Regions from separate parts of the Mesorhizobium sp. M1163 genome, predicted to be linked through region 2. Evidence: riboswitches for the same ligand, from Rfam matches in the RefSeq annotation. Region 2 holds a riboswitch; each other region holds the start of a gene.
What was found. Region 2 has a riboswitch for thiamine pyrophosphate ahead of thiB (thiamine ABC transporter substrate binding subunit). Riboswitches for the same ligand answer to the same signal wherever they lie in the genome.
Positions count from the first base shown of each region.

Region 1: another riboswitch for thiamine pyrophosphate. It lies ahead of thiC (phosphomethylpyrimidine synthase ThiC); the one in region 2 lies ahead of thiB (thiamine ABC transporter substrate binding subunit).
Region 3: another riboswitch for thiamine pyrophosphate. It lies ahead of thiC (phosphomethylpyrimidine synthase ThiC); the one in region 2 lies ahead of thiB (thiamine ABC transporter substrate binding subunit).

Region 1 covers NZ_JAMYMF010000025.1:6,876-12,236, forward strand. Annotated here, with positions in the region: gene NKH43_RS22440 (two-component system VirA-like sensor kinase) at 1-2,111, shown strand, start outside; partial or broken gene NKH43_RS22445 (ATP-grasp domain-containing protein) at 2,229-3,171, shown strand; TPP riboswitch at 3,395-3,511, shown strand; gene thiC (phosphomethylpyrimidine synthase ThiC) at 3,616-5,361, shown strand, end outside.
Region 2 covers NZ_JAMYMF010000043.1:14,654-20,014, forward strand. Annotated here, with positions in the region: gene NKH43_RS30305 (ABC-F family ATP-binding cassette domain-containing protein) at 1-396, opposite strand, end outside; gene NKH43_RS30310 (thiamine diphosphokinase) at 398-1,042, opposite strand; TPP riboswitch at 1,170-1,284, shown strand; gene thiB (thiamine ABC transporter substrate binding subunit) at 1,328-2,341, shown strand; gene thiP (thiamine/thiamine pyrophosphate ABC transporter permease) at 2,575-4,194, shown strand; gene thiQ (thiamine ABC transporter ATP-binding protein) at 4,191-4,982, shown strand; gene NKH43_RS30330 (M48 family metalloprotease) at 5,300-5,361, shown strand, end outside.
Region 3 covers NZ_JAMYMF010000045.1:39,212-44,572, forward strand. Annotated here, with positions in the region: gene NKH43_RS30900 (thiazole synthase) at 1-722, opposite strand, end outside; gene thiS (sulfur carrier protein ThiS) at 726-923, opposite strand; gene thiO (glycine oxidase ThiO) at 892-1,893, opposite strand; gene thiC (phosphomethylpyrimidine synthase ThiC) at 1,890-3,725, opposite strand; TPP riboswitch at 3,830-3,946, opposite strand; gene NKH43_RS30920 (Fic family protein) at 4,129-5,361, opposite strand, start outside.

The DNA.
Region 1 (5,361 bases), on a different contig from region 2:
TCGAAAACACAGAAGCTGCCATCTCGGCCTCGGCCGCGCAAAATGAGCTTCTGCAAAGCTCTCTCGTACGCTTTGCTCGCTCGGCTAATCGCCTTCGGGGGGGAGTGTCGAACAGGCCTGAATTTTCCAATCTGATCCTTCAATTTTCGGCCAGACCGGGATTCAGCCTCGCATTACAAATCGATCAGTCTCTCCGCCGACTTCCTCCTAGCCAGGACCAAGTCACGGAGGATGTTGCCCGCGAGGGCCGCGCTATCCTGTCCTCAATGTTGAGGTTGGACCGCGCTGTCAATCGGATCCCATCCTTCGACACGTTCGCCAAGGCTGCCGAATTGGAGCGAGAACATCTGAAAGCCTACAGCTTCGCCAGCGCGCAAGCGCAGCGTACACGACTTTTCTTTGGCTTGGTGTCCATATGCCTCTGCTTGTTTGCGACCATTCGAGCCTCCACGCTGCATGTGCGGACGAACCGGTTGGAAAGGCGGTTAGAGCTTGAAGCGGCGATGAGTGAGATCGAAGCTTGTTTCATCGACAGTCAAGCAACGAAGGCTTCGCGGCGCTTCTCCACCGAAGCAGCGCTTAGACTCATTCAATGCGTTTTCAATGCGGATCAATGCGCGCTTGCTCTGGTGGATCCGAGTATCAGCAGGAATACCGAGTACTTTGTCGCGAACAAGCGCATGCGCGTCTGGAACGCCACGCTAATCAATGAAGTCGTCTCACTTGTACACCCGGAACAGCCAGTGTTTCGCGTCGTTCCCGCGTCGGAAGTGGTTCGGACTGCCGTAGGCACTACCGGTGTTTGTCAAATTGTTGGTTGCAGGGCCTCCGATCAGCAGGCTGCGGTTTGTATCCTTGTTTTTGAAGGAGATCGCTCACCACCCTCCACAGACGACCTCCTGGTTCTGGCGAGCGCTACTGTGCGTTTAGGCAACCATCTTGAAATGCAACGTGTACACACGGAACGTAACCTTTTTGAGAGTCGATGGGAGCATGCGGAAAGGCTGACGGCTGTCGGCACAATCGCAAGCGGCGTTACACATGAATTCAATAATGTTCTAGGAGCAATAGTCGGCTACGCAGAGATGGCTAAAGGTCTTGTGCGTCGCCCCTCGAGAATTCGGGGCCACATCGGCCAAATTATCTTGGCCAGCAACCGAGCCAAACTGATTATTGACCAAATTTTGTCACTAAGCCGAAATCGGAAGCGCGTGGCGATGCCTTTCGACGTCTCGGAGAGTGTAATGGATCTCGCGCCATTGCTGCGGGTTGCACTTCGTGTGGATGTTCAGTTGAACTTCAAGATCAACGAGTGGCAAACGGTGATCGAGGGCAGCCCGACCGAGATACAGCAGATCCTTATGAATCTATGCAAGAACGCGTCGGAGGCTCTCTTGAATGAGGGCCGTGTCGAGATTAGCGTTTCTCGCGCTCACGTCTGTCAAACGAAGCCCGTGGCTAAGGGCACCTTGAAACCGGGAGATTACGTTCTCCTCTCCATCAGCGACGATGGCCAAGGAATCGCAAGTTCGGTGCTTCCGCATATCTTTGAGCCCTTTTTTACCACGCGCTCTCGCGTCGGCGGGACCGGACTGGGTCTTGCTGCAGTGGACCGCCATGTGAGCGCGCTCGCAGGATGCCTTGACGTCACCTCGGCTGTTGGCCGAGGTACACGCTTCGATCTCTACTTACCGGCCTGCGCTGAGGAGCAGGTCAGAGCTGATAGCGCTTTCGGCCCATGCGATGGATCACTTGGCAACGGAGAAATCATTGCAGTCGTGGAGCCCGATCCAGCAGCGTTGGAGATCTACAACGATAAGATCGCCGCGCTTGGTTATAAGCCTGTCGGCTTCGCGACCTTCGAAAGTCTTTGCGACTGGATCGAGAGCGGGAAGGCAGCCGACCTCCTAATTTTCGATAAAGCGACTTTCCTCGGGCCAGGACAGCCCGAAGCCGTACGTACCACCCTGATGACGGTGCCCATCATCGTCGTTGGTGGAAGCGACCCCATGCCGATCACATCTGGTAATCAGACCTTCGTCCTTTGGCTAGCCAAACCGGTCTCGTCCAGGACGATGGAGCATGCAATTCGTAGGATGATAATGGCATGATGCCGCCGACGCGCTCAGGATACCGAGCTACCGAGGCAGTCGGAGGCGGAGCCGGCTGGGATCCAGCAAATACAAGAGCGTCGGACGATCGCTGCGCACCCGGCTCATGGCGAGTTCCTCGCGCAGGCCGGCGTTCCAATACCGGCTTATCGGTTGGCAACGAATGCGGCGGAGGTAGAAAGCTCGGCTGCAGAGATCGGCCTGCCCGTGATTCTTAAGCCGGCATTAGGCAGCGGCAGCATGGGTGTCCGATTGTGCCGCAGCCTCGAAGACGTAGCCGAACATACGACCTATCTATTGGGCGGAAAGCACATATGGCGGTCTACACCGAAAATACTCGTCGAAGAATTCGCACAGGGCCCGTTCTATAGCATTAATGTTATGGGGAATGAGGTCGTTGCGATTTGCGCCAATGACTTTGGTCCCCTCCCCCATTTCGTCATACGTGAGGTGACGTATCCGGCCCTGCTAACCGATCAGGAGCGTGAGCGCATCGCCGATGTTTCGTTGAGCTGTTTGCGGGCTCTCGGCCTTGGCTGGGGGCCAACTAACATTGAACTCCGGTGCACGAAACGCGGTCCAGTTGTCATTGAAGTCAATCCGCGTCTTAGTGGCGCGCCCGACCCTCAACTGGTCCAGTTAGCTTACGGTGTCGACCTCGTCACCGAGCACATCAAGCTTGTCAATTGGCGAGGAATGGGATCTGCGCAAAAAGCATTCGCATACTGCGGCCGCGCGATTCCTGCTTCCTGATCAAGATGGCACCCTGGACTGGATTGGTGGCGACACTCAGGCAGCTGCTATATCAGGTGTGGCCGAGGTCAAATTGAATGTTGAACCCAAGACACCGATCGTCAGGAAGGGGGATTTCCGAGACTGGATTGGACATGTCATTGCCACTTCGCCCAGCCGTGCTGAAACCGAGGGCGCCCTTCAGCGAGCGGTCGACTTGATCGATTGGTCGATCACCCCTTTTCCGGCGACAATAGGAGGTGATCGAGAGCACGATGTTTGTGGGGCGTTCGGGCGGCCCACCAGTTCTGTTCCGATCAGGCATTGACGGCTTAAGATCCTTGAAACGCAGCAGTTCCGTCTACGTCAATGTCACATCAAGTTTGATGAGGCAAATGCAGCTTTGGCCACACCTGCCCTATCTCCCGCGGAACTTCTCCGCGACCCGTGGCGAGGCCGTCGGCCCAATTTGGGCCCAATTTGATTGCCGCCCACCGCCGCCGCAGGACGAACATGCGCTTGACAAGACAACCCCGGCCCGTTCAACTTGAGGCATTCACCAGGGGAGTCCCGGCAAGGGGCTGAGATACTGCTGGCTTTCGCGGCGCAGTGACCCGTTGAACCTGATCCAGTTCATACTGGCGTAGGGACGGTGCAAGCGCTTTGCGGGAGTTCACGCCCGAGGTCCTGTTTCAGCAGGTCGCTAGAAGCGTCTTTTCATCCTTCCGGCACAGAACTGGGTCTCCAATGCAACGAGCAAAGGAGCCTCAAGATGAATGCCCTCACCCCCGCCGTCTCGACGGGACCGCTGCCTGCCTCACGCAAAATCCACAAATCCGGTACCATCCACCCGCAGCTCAGGGTGCCGATGCGCGAAATCTCTGTCCATCCGACAGCCGGCGAGCCGCCCGTCACCGTCTACGATCCGTCGGGCCCCTATACCGATCCGGCTGTCGAAACCAGCATCGAAAAAGGCCTAGCCCGACTTCGCCACGAATGGATTTTGGCGCGCGGCGATGTCGAAGCCTATGACGGCCGCCACGTCCGGCCAGAAGACAATGGGTTCGCTACGGGCGAACGCCTGACGCCAGAATTTCCAGTCCGCAACCGGCCACTCAGGGCCAGGGCCGGCAAGGCGGTGACACAGCTTGCCTATGCGCGCGCCGGCATCATCACGCCCGAAATGGAGTTCGTCGCCATCCGCGAGAACCTTGGTCGTGAGATCCTGCATGGCAAGCTTGAGCGTGACGGCGAGGCTTTCGGCGCGACGCTGCCCGATTTCGTGACGCCGGAATTCGTCCGAGAGGAGGTGGCGCGCGGACGCGCAATCATTCCCGCCAACATCAACCATCCCGAGAGCGAGCCGATGATCATCGGTCGCAATTTCCTGGTCAAGATCAACGCCAATATCGGTAACTCCGCCGTCACCTCGTCCATGGCCAAAGAGGTCGAAAAGATGGTGTGGGCGATCCGCTGGGGCGCCGATACGGTGATGGACCTGTCGACCGGCCGAAACATCCACAACATCCGCGACTGGATCGTGCGCAACTCGCCGGTGCCGATCGGCACGGTGCCGCTCTACCAGGCGCTCGAGAAGGTTGGCGGCATTGCCGAGGATCTGACCTGGGAGGTCTACCGCGACACGCTGATCGAGCAGGCCGAACAGGGCGTCGACTATTTCACCATCCATGCGGGCGTGCGGCTGCACTACATCCCGCTGACCGTTGACCGGGTCACTGGCATCGTCTCGCGCGGTGGCTCGATCATGGCCAAATGGTGCCTGCACCATCACCGGGAAAGCTTCCTCTACGAACATTTCGCCGAGATCTGCGACATTTGCCGCGGCTATGACGTGTCCTTTTCGCTGGGCGACGGCCTTCGTCCCGGCTCGATCGCCGACGCCAATGACGCAGCACAATTCGCCGAACTGGAAACGCTCGGCGAGTTGACAAAGATCGCCTGGGCCAAGGATTGCCAGGTGATGATCGAGGGGCCGGGCCATGTTCCCATGCACAAGATCAAGGAGAACATGGACAAGCAGCTCGCCGTCTGCGGCGAGGCGCCGTTCTATACGCTTGGGCCGCTGACGACCGACATCGCGCCGGGCTACGACCACATCACCTCCGGCATCGGCGCGGCGATGATCGGTTGGTTCGGCACCGCCATGCTCTGCTACGTCACGCCCAAGGAACATCTCGGCCTTCCCGATCGCAACGACGTCAAGACGGGCGTCATCACCTACAAGATAGCCGCACACGCCGCTGATCTGGCGAAGGGTCATCCGGCGGCGAAACTCAGGGACGATTCCCTTTCCCGCGCGCGCTTCGAGTTCCGCTGGGAGGACCAGTTCAACCTGTCGCTCGATCCCGAAACCGCGCGGTCCTTCCACGATCAGACCTTGCCCAAGGAGGCGCACAAGCTGGCGCATTTCTGCTCGATGTGCGGGCCGAAATTCTGCTCCATGCGTATCTCCCACGACATCCGCGCCGAGGCGCAGAAGGAGGGCATGGCGGCGATG
Region 2 (5,361 bases):
GCGGGCGAGTGCCGCGCGCCGCGCTTCGCCGCCGGAGAGGTCGTTCGGCCGTTCTTCGCCGGATAGGCCGAGATGCTCCATCAGATAGGTCGCGCGGTAGGGATCGTCGGCGGGCCCGAGGCCTGCCTCGACATAGGCGCGAACGGTCGCAAAACCGTCCATATCGGGCATTTGCGGCAAATAGCGCACGGTCGCCGAGGGCTGGCGGAAGACTTCGCCGTCCTGCGGTTCGATCAGCCCGGCAGCGATCTTGAGGAGCGTCGACTTGCCAGAGCCGTTGCGGCCGACCAGGGCGATCTTGTCGCCAGCTGACGCCGTCAGGGCGGCACCGTCGAGCAGCGGCGCGCCGCCAAAGGTCAGCTTTATCCCGTCGAGATTGAGAAGCGGCGGCGCCATGTCAGCTTTCAGGTAGGGGAAAAGGATGCGCGAGCAGCAGCGCGCGGCCGCTGGCCAGCGCGATTTCCAGCCGGCCCTTGACCTCGTTGGAGATGGTCAGCGACGAGCCGAAGGCAACCTCGACATGGGCGAGCGGCCATTTGGCGCCGGTGACTGTCAGGCCGGCGAGATCCGAAAAGCCGAGCACCGAAAACAGCGTACCGTCGACATAATCGAAGCCAGTCTTTCCAGGCAGCAAAGGAATGCCTTCCTGTGCGCCGCTGGTCAAAAGCACTTCCGTTCCGCCTTCCGCCAGCCGGACGCTGAGCGCCAAATGCAGGAAGATGTGGTCGGTGCGTTTGCCGCCGAAGGCGCCTGCGAGCACAAGGCTGGTCGCACCGCGTTCGAGCGCGGCGGCGATAGCGAGTTCACCGTCGGTCTTGTCCTTTTCGGCGGGAAACACCTGCCGTGGCACGGCGGCCAGATCCTCCGGCAAATCGGCAGGCACGGAATCGAAATCGCCGACCCAGAGTTCCGGCATCAGGCCCAGCATAAGGGCATGGCCGATACCGGCATCGGCAGCGATGACGCGGGAGCCTTCGACCTGGCGGTCGAGCAGCGGCGTGCGGATGAGATCGCCGCCAAGCAGGATGGTGAATGTGCTCATATCTCGTGGCCCTTACCAGCCCTGCCCCGGAAACGGAAGATGAAACGGCAGATGAAACAGGACGCCGCGCTTTGGATGCCCGGCAAACTTCCGCTTGCGCAGCACTTCGGCCGGGCCTATGTGTCGAAACGCTCTAACGGGGTGCCGGACGCGATCTTCGCGGACCGGCTGAGAGGCAAGACTGCCAACCCGCTGAACCTGATCCGGTTTGTACCGGCGGAGGGATTAGACGTTTCGGACAGCCCGACGCCTCAATTCCTTTCAACGCGAACGAAGGAGGCGCCGATGCGCAGTTTTTTCCACTCTCTTGTCTCGATTATCCTGCTTGCGGCATCCGCGCTTGCCCTACCGGGGCAGGCATCGGCACAGGATAAGCTGACCGTCTATACCTATGAAAGCTTCACCGCCGATTGGGGTCCGGGACCGGCGGTGAAGAAGGCCTTCGAGGCCGAGTGCAGCTGCGTCGTCGAATTCGTCTCGGTCGCCGACGGCGTGGCACTGCTCAACCGTGTGAAGCTGGAAGGGGCCGCGACCAAGGCCGATATCGTGCTTGGCCTCGATACCAATTTGACGGCGGACGCCAAGGCAACCGGCCTGTTTTCGCCGCATGGCGCCGTGACGGACGTCAGTGTGCCGGGCGGCTGGCGCGACGATATCTTCGTGCCGTTCGACTATGGCTATTTCGCTGTCGTCTACGATAGCGAAAAACTGAAGAGCCCGCCGAAGAGCCTCAGGGAATTGGTCGAGGGCGATGCCGGCGACAAAATCGTCATCCAGGATCCACGCACCTCGACGCCGGGCCTTGGCCTGCTGTTGTGGGTCAAGTCGGTCTATGGCGACAAGGCGCCGGAAGCCTGGGCCAAACTCAAGGCAAAGGTGCTCACGGTGACGCCGGGCTGGAGCGAGGCCTACGGCCTGTTCACCAAGGGTGAGGCGCCGATGGTGCTGTCCTATACCACTTCGCCAGCCTACCACATGGTTGCCGAAAACACCTCGCGCTACCAGGCGGCGTCCTTCGAGGAAGGCGAATATCTGCAGATCGAGGTCGCTGGGATCACCACCAAGGGCGCGAAGAACCCGCTGGCGAAAAAGTTCATCGCCTTTATGACCGGGCCGAAATTCCAGGACGTCATTCCCGAAACCAACTGGATGTTCCCGGCCGGCAAAACCGACAAGCCGCTCAATCCGGCGTTCGACAAGCTCGTCAAACCGACCAAAACCTTGCTGTTCAGCTCGGAAGAGGTCGCCGCAAATCGCAAGGCCTGGGTCGACGAGTGGCTGGCGGTGATGAGCAAGTAGCTCGGATAGAAAGATGATCGCCCTACGGCGCCCCCCTCTGTCCTGCCGGACATCTCCCCCACAAGGAGGGAGATTGGCCGTCATGCCGGCTTTCGCCAATCTCCGACATTGCCGGAATGAGCGGAGCGCTGAACCTGCCAATCTCTCCCCATGTGGGGGAGATGTCCGGCAGGACAGAGGGGCGCGCGAAGGAACGCAATCCTCGCTAAGAATCTCGAATCTGGTGGTCTAGCGTGCAACGCGCGCCATCATCGGATACCCGCGTCGCTGCCGGCATCGTCGCGCTCGCCGCCATCGCGCTGCTGATCGGCGGGGCATTCGCCGGGCTCGTCGTCGAAGCCATGCGCGACCTGTCGGGCGCCGCCTCCGCCTTTGATTCCTATCTCCTCCGTGTTGCCCGCTTCACGCTCTGGCAGGCTCTGTTGTCGACCCTGCTCTCCGTCGCACCGGCGCTGTTCGTCGCGCGCGCCCTGTCGCGGCACCCACAGTTTTTCGGGCGAGGCTTTGTCCTGCAGCTTTTCGCCGTGCCGCTGGCGCTGCCGGCCATTGTTGCCGCACTCGGTGTCTTGGCACTTTATGGCCGCGCCGGGTATTTCGCCGGCTTGCTCGGTGCGATTGGCGGCCAGAACTGGCCCGGCATCTATGGCCTATCGGGTATTCTCGTCGCCCACGTCTTTTTCAACCTGCCGCTGGCAACGCGACTGTTCCTGGAAGCGTTGCAGACGGTGCCGGCTAACCAATGGCGGCTGGCGAGCCAGCTTGGCATGGGTGCTGCGCCGGCCTTCCGGCTGATCGAATGGCCGGCGTTGCGTGCGGCCCTGCCGGGCGTTGCCGGGCTCGTTTTCATGCTGTGCATCACCTCCTTCACCATCGTGCTTACGCTCGGCGGCGGGCCGCGCGCGACGACGCTGGAGGTTGCCATATACCAGGCGCTGCGTTTCGACTTCGACCCGGCGCGGGCGGTGACGCTGACCTTGTTGCAGATTGCCCTGACCTTCGTCGTCGTGCTGGCACTGACGCGGCTTGGCGCCAGTATGACCGGCGACGCCAATCTGCCGGTAGCCCCGCGCCGGTATTTTTCAGCCGGTGCGGCCGAGACCGTGCTGAACGCACTGGTGATCGGGCTGGCACTGCTGTTTGTCGCCGGACCGATGGCGGCTACGCTGTCGGCCGGGCTTGGCGCCGATCTCGGCCGCCTGGCCGGCGAGGGCGCGGTGCGGCAAGCGACGGCGACCAGTGCCGTGCTCTCCCTCCTATCGGCGCTGCTCTCCTTGGCGTTGTCGCTGTCGCTGGTTATGGCGCGCCGGGCGCTGGCGCTCACCCGGCGGACCGGCAGGCGGACGCTGCTCGAACACCTGGCCGACACCGGTGCGGGGTTCGTCCTGGTGGTGCCGCCCATCGTCATCGGTGCCGGCTGGTTCCTGCTCCTGCGCAGCGTCAGCGATGTCTTTGCGATCGCCCCTGTCATGGTGGTTGTGGTCAATGCGGTGATGGCGATGCCGTTCGCCATCCGCGCCATCCGCCCCGCCTATGACGCGGCGAGCGAACGCCACGAACGGCTCTGTGCACAGCTTGGCATCTCGGGCTGGAACCGGTTGCGTCTGGTCGACTGGCCGTCGCTGCGGCGGCCGCTCGCCACCGGCTTCGCCTTCGCCATGGCGCTGTCGCTCGGTGATCTCGGCGTCATTGCGCTGTTCGGCAGCGATTCCGTGCAGACATTGCCCTATCTGTTGCTGGCGCGCATGGGCAGCTACCGCACCGAGGATGCGGCCGGCCTGGCGCTGCTGCTCGGCCTTGTCTGCCTGGCGCTTGTGCTGACCGCGGACTGGCTGGGAAGGAGGGAGAAATCATGATGCCGATCAGCCCGGAACGGTCGATTTCGGTCGAAAAAGGCGCGGCCGTGCGGCTCGATAATGTCTCGTTCAGCTATGGTGAAACGCCGCTTATATTCGATGTCGATTTCCCGGCGTCGGAAATCACCGCCATCATGGGGCCGAGCGGTTCGGGAAAGTCGACGCTGCTCAATCTGGTGGCCGGTTTCGAGGCGCCGCGGTCAGGCCGCGTGCTCATCGGCGGCGCCGACGTCAGCACTGCGCCGCCATCAGCGCGGCCGGTATCGATGGTGTTCCAGGAAAACAACCTGTTTGCCCATCTGTCCCTCGAGCAGAATGTCGGGCTCGGCCGCTCGCCTTCGCTCATGCTGAGCGAGGCTGACCGCGCCGCAATCGCCGCAGCGCTGAAGCGCGTCGGCCTTGCCGGCAAGGAAAGCCGGCTGCCGCGCGAACTCTCCGGCGGTGAGCGGCAGCGCGTCGCGCTCGCTCGGGTCCTGGTGCGCGACCGGCCGGTGTTGTTGCTCGACGAGCCGTTCGCTTCGCTCGGACCGGCACTGCGCGACGACATGCTCGACCTGGTCGCCGACGTCCATTCGGAGCAGCGCATGACGGTGCTATTCGTCACGCACCAGCCGGACGATGCGCGCCGTATCGGGCAAAACATGGTTTTCCTGGATGGTGGCACGGTTGCCGCGACGGGCACCGCGGCCGATTTTTTCGTCGGGGCTGGACCGGAGGCATTCCGACGCTATATCGGCTCGGGTCCGTTTGCGGCTGGATCACGAGATGTTGCCCGGAAGCGGACATAATTTATGGTCAAACCGGCGGAAGGCGAAGCGGCGCTTGCTTGCCATGGTCGAGGTAGTGTGGCTAGGTCCGCCAGGAGCTGGTCCGGCTTAGACCGTGATTTGCCCTTGCTGCCTCGTATCTGTCGGACGCACGAAGGACGCCGTAGCACTTGATTTTGCGCGTGATGCTTTCCGGAAATCGCGCCCGATTTTCACGGTCACGTGCCAGGACTTGAAAGGAAGCCGATCTGCCGACCGGCATCGACAATCGGAGGGTGAAACCGCTGGCGCGCTTTCTGGCGCTGGCCGGTCTTGCCGTGGCGCTGGCAAGCTGCCAGATGTTCACGCCTCCCGACGTGCAGGAATCAGGCTTTCAGCCCTCAGACAAGCCGATCACGGT
Region 3 (5,361 bases), on a different contig from region 2:
TGCGGTTCGAGCATTCCCGAGTTGAAAGCTTCACGACCGGCCTCGACCGCCTTGCCGAACGCACGCGCCATGCCGACCGGATCGGCCGCCTTGGCGACTGCGGTGTTCAGGAGTACGGCGTCAAAGCCGAGCTCCATGACGGTTGCCGCGTGCGACGGCCGTCCGAGCCCCGCATCCACGATCAGCGGAACGCCTGGGAAATGTGCGCACATCGAGCGCAGCGCCGGAATGTTGATCGGCCCGAGGGCGGAACCGATCGGTGCACACCACGGCATCAGAACCTGGCAGCCCGCCTCCAGCAGTCGCTCGGCGACGACAAGATCGTCGGTGGTATAGGGGAATACATCAAAACCGTCCTCGCACAGGATGCGGGCGGCCTCGACCAGCCCGAACACGTCCGGCTGCAGCGTGTCGTGGTTGCCGATCACTTCGAGCTTGATCCAGTTGGTGCCGAAAACTTCGCGCGCCATCTTCGCGGTCGTGACCGCTTCCTTGACGGAGTGGCAGCCGGCAGTGTTGGGCAGGATTCTGACGCCGAGCGAGCGGATCAACGACCAGAATTGTTCGCCGGCCCTGCCGCCTGCCATCTCACGGCGTAACGAGACGGTTACCGCCGAAGCGCCCGACGCCTTGACGGCCTCGGCAAGGATGGCCGGCGATGGATATTGAGCGGTGCCGAGAAGCAGGCGGGAGGCAAGCGACGTTCCGAGAAGATCGAACATGGCCTAGCCTCCCTGCATCGGTGAGAGGATTTCGATCCGGTCGCCGTCGCTCAACCGGAATTCCGCCCGGTTGGCTTTGTGCACGAGGTCGCTGTTGACGGCCGTTGCCAGCCAATCGCCTTCATAGTCGAGCGCCGCAAGCAGCTCGGCCAGCGTGGTGGCTGCAACCTCATGCACTTTGCCGTTGACCGTCAGTTTCATGAGCAAGCTCCTTCGTTCCGTCTTGATGGAAGACCAGGTCGGCCGCCTGGCGCGCCATGGCAGGGGCGAGAAGAAAGCCATGGCGATAAAGCCCGTTGACTGCGACGGTGCTTCCATGTGCCTCGACACGCGGCAGATTGTCGGGAAAAGCAGGACGGACGCCGACACCGGTTTCAACGATCCCGGCCTCGCCGAATGCCGGATGGAGGGCATAGGCGGCACCCAGAAGCTCCATCATCGAACGCACCGTGGCCGGCTCGGCGGACCCGCTCTCGATCATGGTCGCACCGACCATGAAACACTGGCCGGTGCGCGGCACCACATAGAGCGGAAAGCGCGGATGAAGCAGCCGGACCGGGCGCGACAGCGAGATGTCGGGCGTGCGCAGGATCAGCATTTCGCCGCGAACGCCGCGTAGCCGGTCATCGATGGCTGCCATTCCCGTGCAGTCGATCTGATGATCGAAACCAAAAACATGCCAGACCTCGGTGCCGAAGTGAAACTCGACACCCATGGCTGCGAGCTTGTCATGAAGCGCTGCCATCGCCTGACGCGGGTCGAGATGCGCCTCGTCGGAGAAGAGCAATCCGCGCCGGAAGCGGCCGGCGAGGTCGGGCTCCAGGAGCGCAATTTCGTCTTCATCGACACGCCGATGGCCCGAGGTGCGGCTGGCGAAGCGGTCGATCTCGCCCGCATCGCGCGGCGCGGCCACGACCAGCGTTCCGGCCCGCGTCACCTGGCCGGGCGTTGCGGCATCCCACCAGTCGGCGGCACCGCGCCCGAGATCCAGCACCGGCTGCTCGGCGCTTTCGCGCTCGCACCATGGCGCCAACATGCCGCCGGCGAACCACGACGCATTGCCCCCAAGGCCAGGCCTTGTCTCGGCAACGGAAACCGCCGCGCCGCGTGCGGCGAGCTCGAAGGCGGCGGTGAGGCCGGCAACGCCGGCCCCTTTGACCAGCACCTTCATAATGGCTCACGTGGCTGAGGTATGAGCGGTGCGCCGGTCTCGTCCGCCGGCAGGTAGAGATCGCCGCCCTCGCGGTATTTCGCCGCCATCGCCGCCATGCCCTCCTTCTGCGCTTCGGTGCGGATGTCGTGGGAAATTCGCATCGAGCAGAATTTCGGCCCGCACATCGAGCAGAAATGCGCCAGCTTGTGCGCCTCCTTGGGCAAGGTCTGATCGTGGAAGGACCGCGCGGTTTCGGGATCGAGCGACAGGTTGAACTGGTCCTCCCAGCGGAATTCGAAGCGCGCGCGGGAAAGGGCATCATCCCTGACTTTCGCCGCCGGATGACCTTTTGCCAGGTCGGCGGCATGGGCGGCTATCTTGTAGGTGATCACGCCGATCTTGACGTCGTTGCGATCGGGAAGGCCGAGATGCTCCTTGGGCGTGACGTAGCAGAGCATGGCGGTGCCGAACCAACCGATCATCGCCGCGCCGATGCCGGAGGTGATGTGGTCGTAGCCCGGCGCGATGTCGGTCGTCAGCGGCCCAAGCGTATAGAACGGCGCCTCGCCGCAGACGGCGAGCTGCTTGTCCATGTTCTCCTTGACCTTGTGCATCGGCACGTGGCCGGGGCCTTCGATCATTACCTGGCAATCCTTCGCCCAGGCGATCTGTGTCAGCTCGCCGAGCGTCTCCAGCTCGGCGAATTGTGCTGCGTCATTGGCGTCGGCGATCGAGCCAGGACGAAGGCCGTCGCCCAGCGAAAAGGACACGTCATAGGCGCGGCAAATGTCGCAGATCTCGGCGAAATGTTCGTAGAGGAAGCTTTCCCGGTGATGATGCAGGCACCATTTGGCCATGATCGAGCCACCGCGCGAGACGATGCCAGTGACCCGGTCAACGGTCAGCGGGATGTAGTGCAGCCGCACGCCCGCATGGATGGTGAAATAGTCGACGCCCTGTTCGGCCTGTTCGATCAGCGTGTCGCGGTAGACCTCCCAGGTCAGGTCCTCGGCGATGCCGCCGACCTTTTCGAGCGCCTGATAGAGCGGCACCGTGCCGATCGGCACCGGCGCGTTGCGGACGATCCAGTCGCGGATGTTGTGGATGTTGCGGCCGGTCGACAGGTCCATCACCGTGTCTGCGCCCCAGCGGATCGCCCACACCATTTTTTCGACCTCTTCAGCCATCGACGATGTGACGGCGGAGTTGCCGATGTTGGCGTTGATCTTGACCAGGAAATTGCGACCGATGATCATCGGCTCGCTCTCGGGATGGTTGATGTTGGCGGGAATGATTGCGCGTCCGCGCGCCACCTCATCACGCACGAAATCCGGCGTGACGAAATCGGGCAGTGTCGCGCCGAAAGCCTCGCCGTCGCGCTCAAGCTTGCCGTGCAGGATCTCGCGACCAAGGTTCTCGCGGATGGCGGCGAACTCCATTTCGGGTGTGATGATGCCGGCGCGCGCATAGGCAAGCTGCGTCACCGCCTTGCCTGCTTTGGCTCTGAGCGGTTGGTGGCGAATGGGAAATTCCGGCGTCAGGCGTTCGCCCGTCGCGAATCCGTTGTCCTCCGGCCGGACATGGCGGCCGTCATAGGCCTCGACATCGCCGCGCGCCGTAATCCATTCGTGGCGAAGCCGTGCAAGGCCATTTTCGATGCTGGTTTCGACAGTCGGGTCTGTATAGGGGCCGGACGGATCGTAGACGGTGACGGGCGGTTCGCCGGCCGTCGGATGGACGGAGATTTCGCGCATCGGCACCCTGATCTGCGGGTGGATGGCACCGGGCTTGTGGATTTTTCGTGAGGCGGGCAGCGGTCCCGTCGAGACGGCGGGGGTGAGGGCATTCATCTTGAGGCTCCTTTGCTCGTTGCATTGGAGACCCAGTTCTGTGCCGGGAGGATGAAAAGACGCTTCTGTCGACCTGCCGAAACAGGACCTCGGGCGTAAACTCCCGCAAAGCGCTTGCACCGTCCCTACGCCAGTATGAACTGGATCAGGTTCAACGGGTCACTGCGCCGCGAATGCCAGCAGTATCTCAGCCCCTTGCCGGGACTCCCCTGGTGAATGCGTGAGGTTGGACGGGACGGCTCCGGTTTGTCAAGCGCGTTCTGGCCGCGGCTGATCGGCGGCCGGTCAGACCGTGCGGACAAAATCGTGCATGTCTCGGCGACAAGTCAAGCCTCGGAGATGAAGGCAGGGACAAGGGAATCGCAAACCGTCGGACTGAAAATCGATCCTGATGATCACACCTTCAATGGGCACCAAAGGTTTGCGCGTAGATCGCCTCGATTCTTCCTGCCTCGTCACTGGTCAGCGTGGCGAATTCCTTTTCGCGCGCGCGGTTCGATAGATGTCCATCATTCTGGTGAAGAAAACGGAAGAGCAGATCGGTCAACCGCTCGGGCATGTCAATAAAGGCGTCCACCTGCTGCCGGAACTGATCGTAGCGCTGCAGAAATGCGGTTTCCTCGGGAAGGTCCCGTTCGATCGTCCGCTGAACGCAGGCATAGAGGAATTCGGCGTGCGGGGTTGCATCGAAGAACCGGTAGAAATCACCGGTGTCATTCAGCACCCGGACGTTGAATTGCGGCGTCGGTTCCCATTCCACCAACGGCAGAAGGCGCTGCGAATAGCTCTCGAGCACGCCCCTGTACTCGTTGATCTGGTCCAGGATCGCGGCCGAGACGGGAAAGACCACTCCCGGCGGATTGAAGCCGCGCATGGCAAGGACGTGGTGGATTAGGTAGCGGTGAATGCGGCCGTTTCCGTCCTCGAACGGGTGAATGTAGACAAAGCCGAAGGCGAGGATTGCGGCGGCTACGACTGCATCAAGGTTTTGCGCGGGGCCCTGATCGAACGCCGCCATTCCATCGATTAGCCGCGGCAGGTCCTCGGGCCGAGCGCTGATGTGATCGGGCAAGGGCGTGCCGTTGTCTCGGTCATGCTCACCGACGAAACCTCCTTCTTTTCGGAAGCCAAGTCTTACGAAACGGGCGTCGCCAAGTACAATTCTTTGCAGACGCAGCAGCTCATCGCGATCGATCGGCCAGCGGCCGGCTTCGCCGATGGCGCGGCCCCAGCGCTGGATGCGATCTTGCGGCGGGTGCTCGCCCTCGATCGCATAGCTTGATCGCGAGTCTTTGAGCAAAAGAAAGGCGGCGGTCCGAGCAAGAAGGTCGCGCGGCACGTCCGCTACGATTGCCTCCGCGCGCCGCGGTAGTTCAAGGCCGATGAATTTTTCGAGAATCTTGGTGCGGAACACCAGAGGGCAGAACTCACGCGTGCCGGGGAGATTGTCCCTTACGCGGTAGCGCGAAGCGGTCTTGTCGGGTCCGGGCCACTGCAGCTCGGGATCGACAACCGGAATGTATCGTCCGGCCGCCGCGTCCGGCAGATCGATACGCGCTCCCCTCAGCCATTCATATAAAAACCAGATGCGGCGGGCATAACTGCCGGTCGGGCTTTCACGGACCAGCGCCTCGAT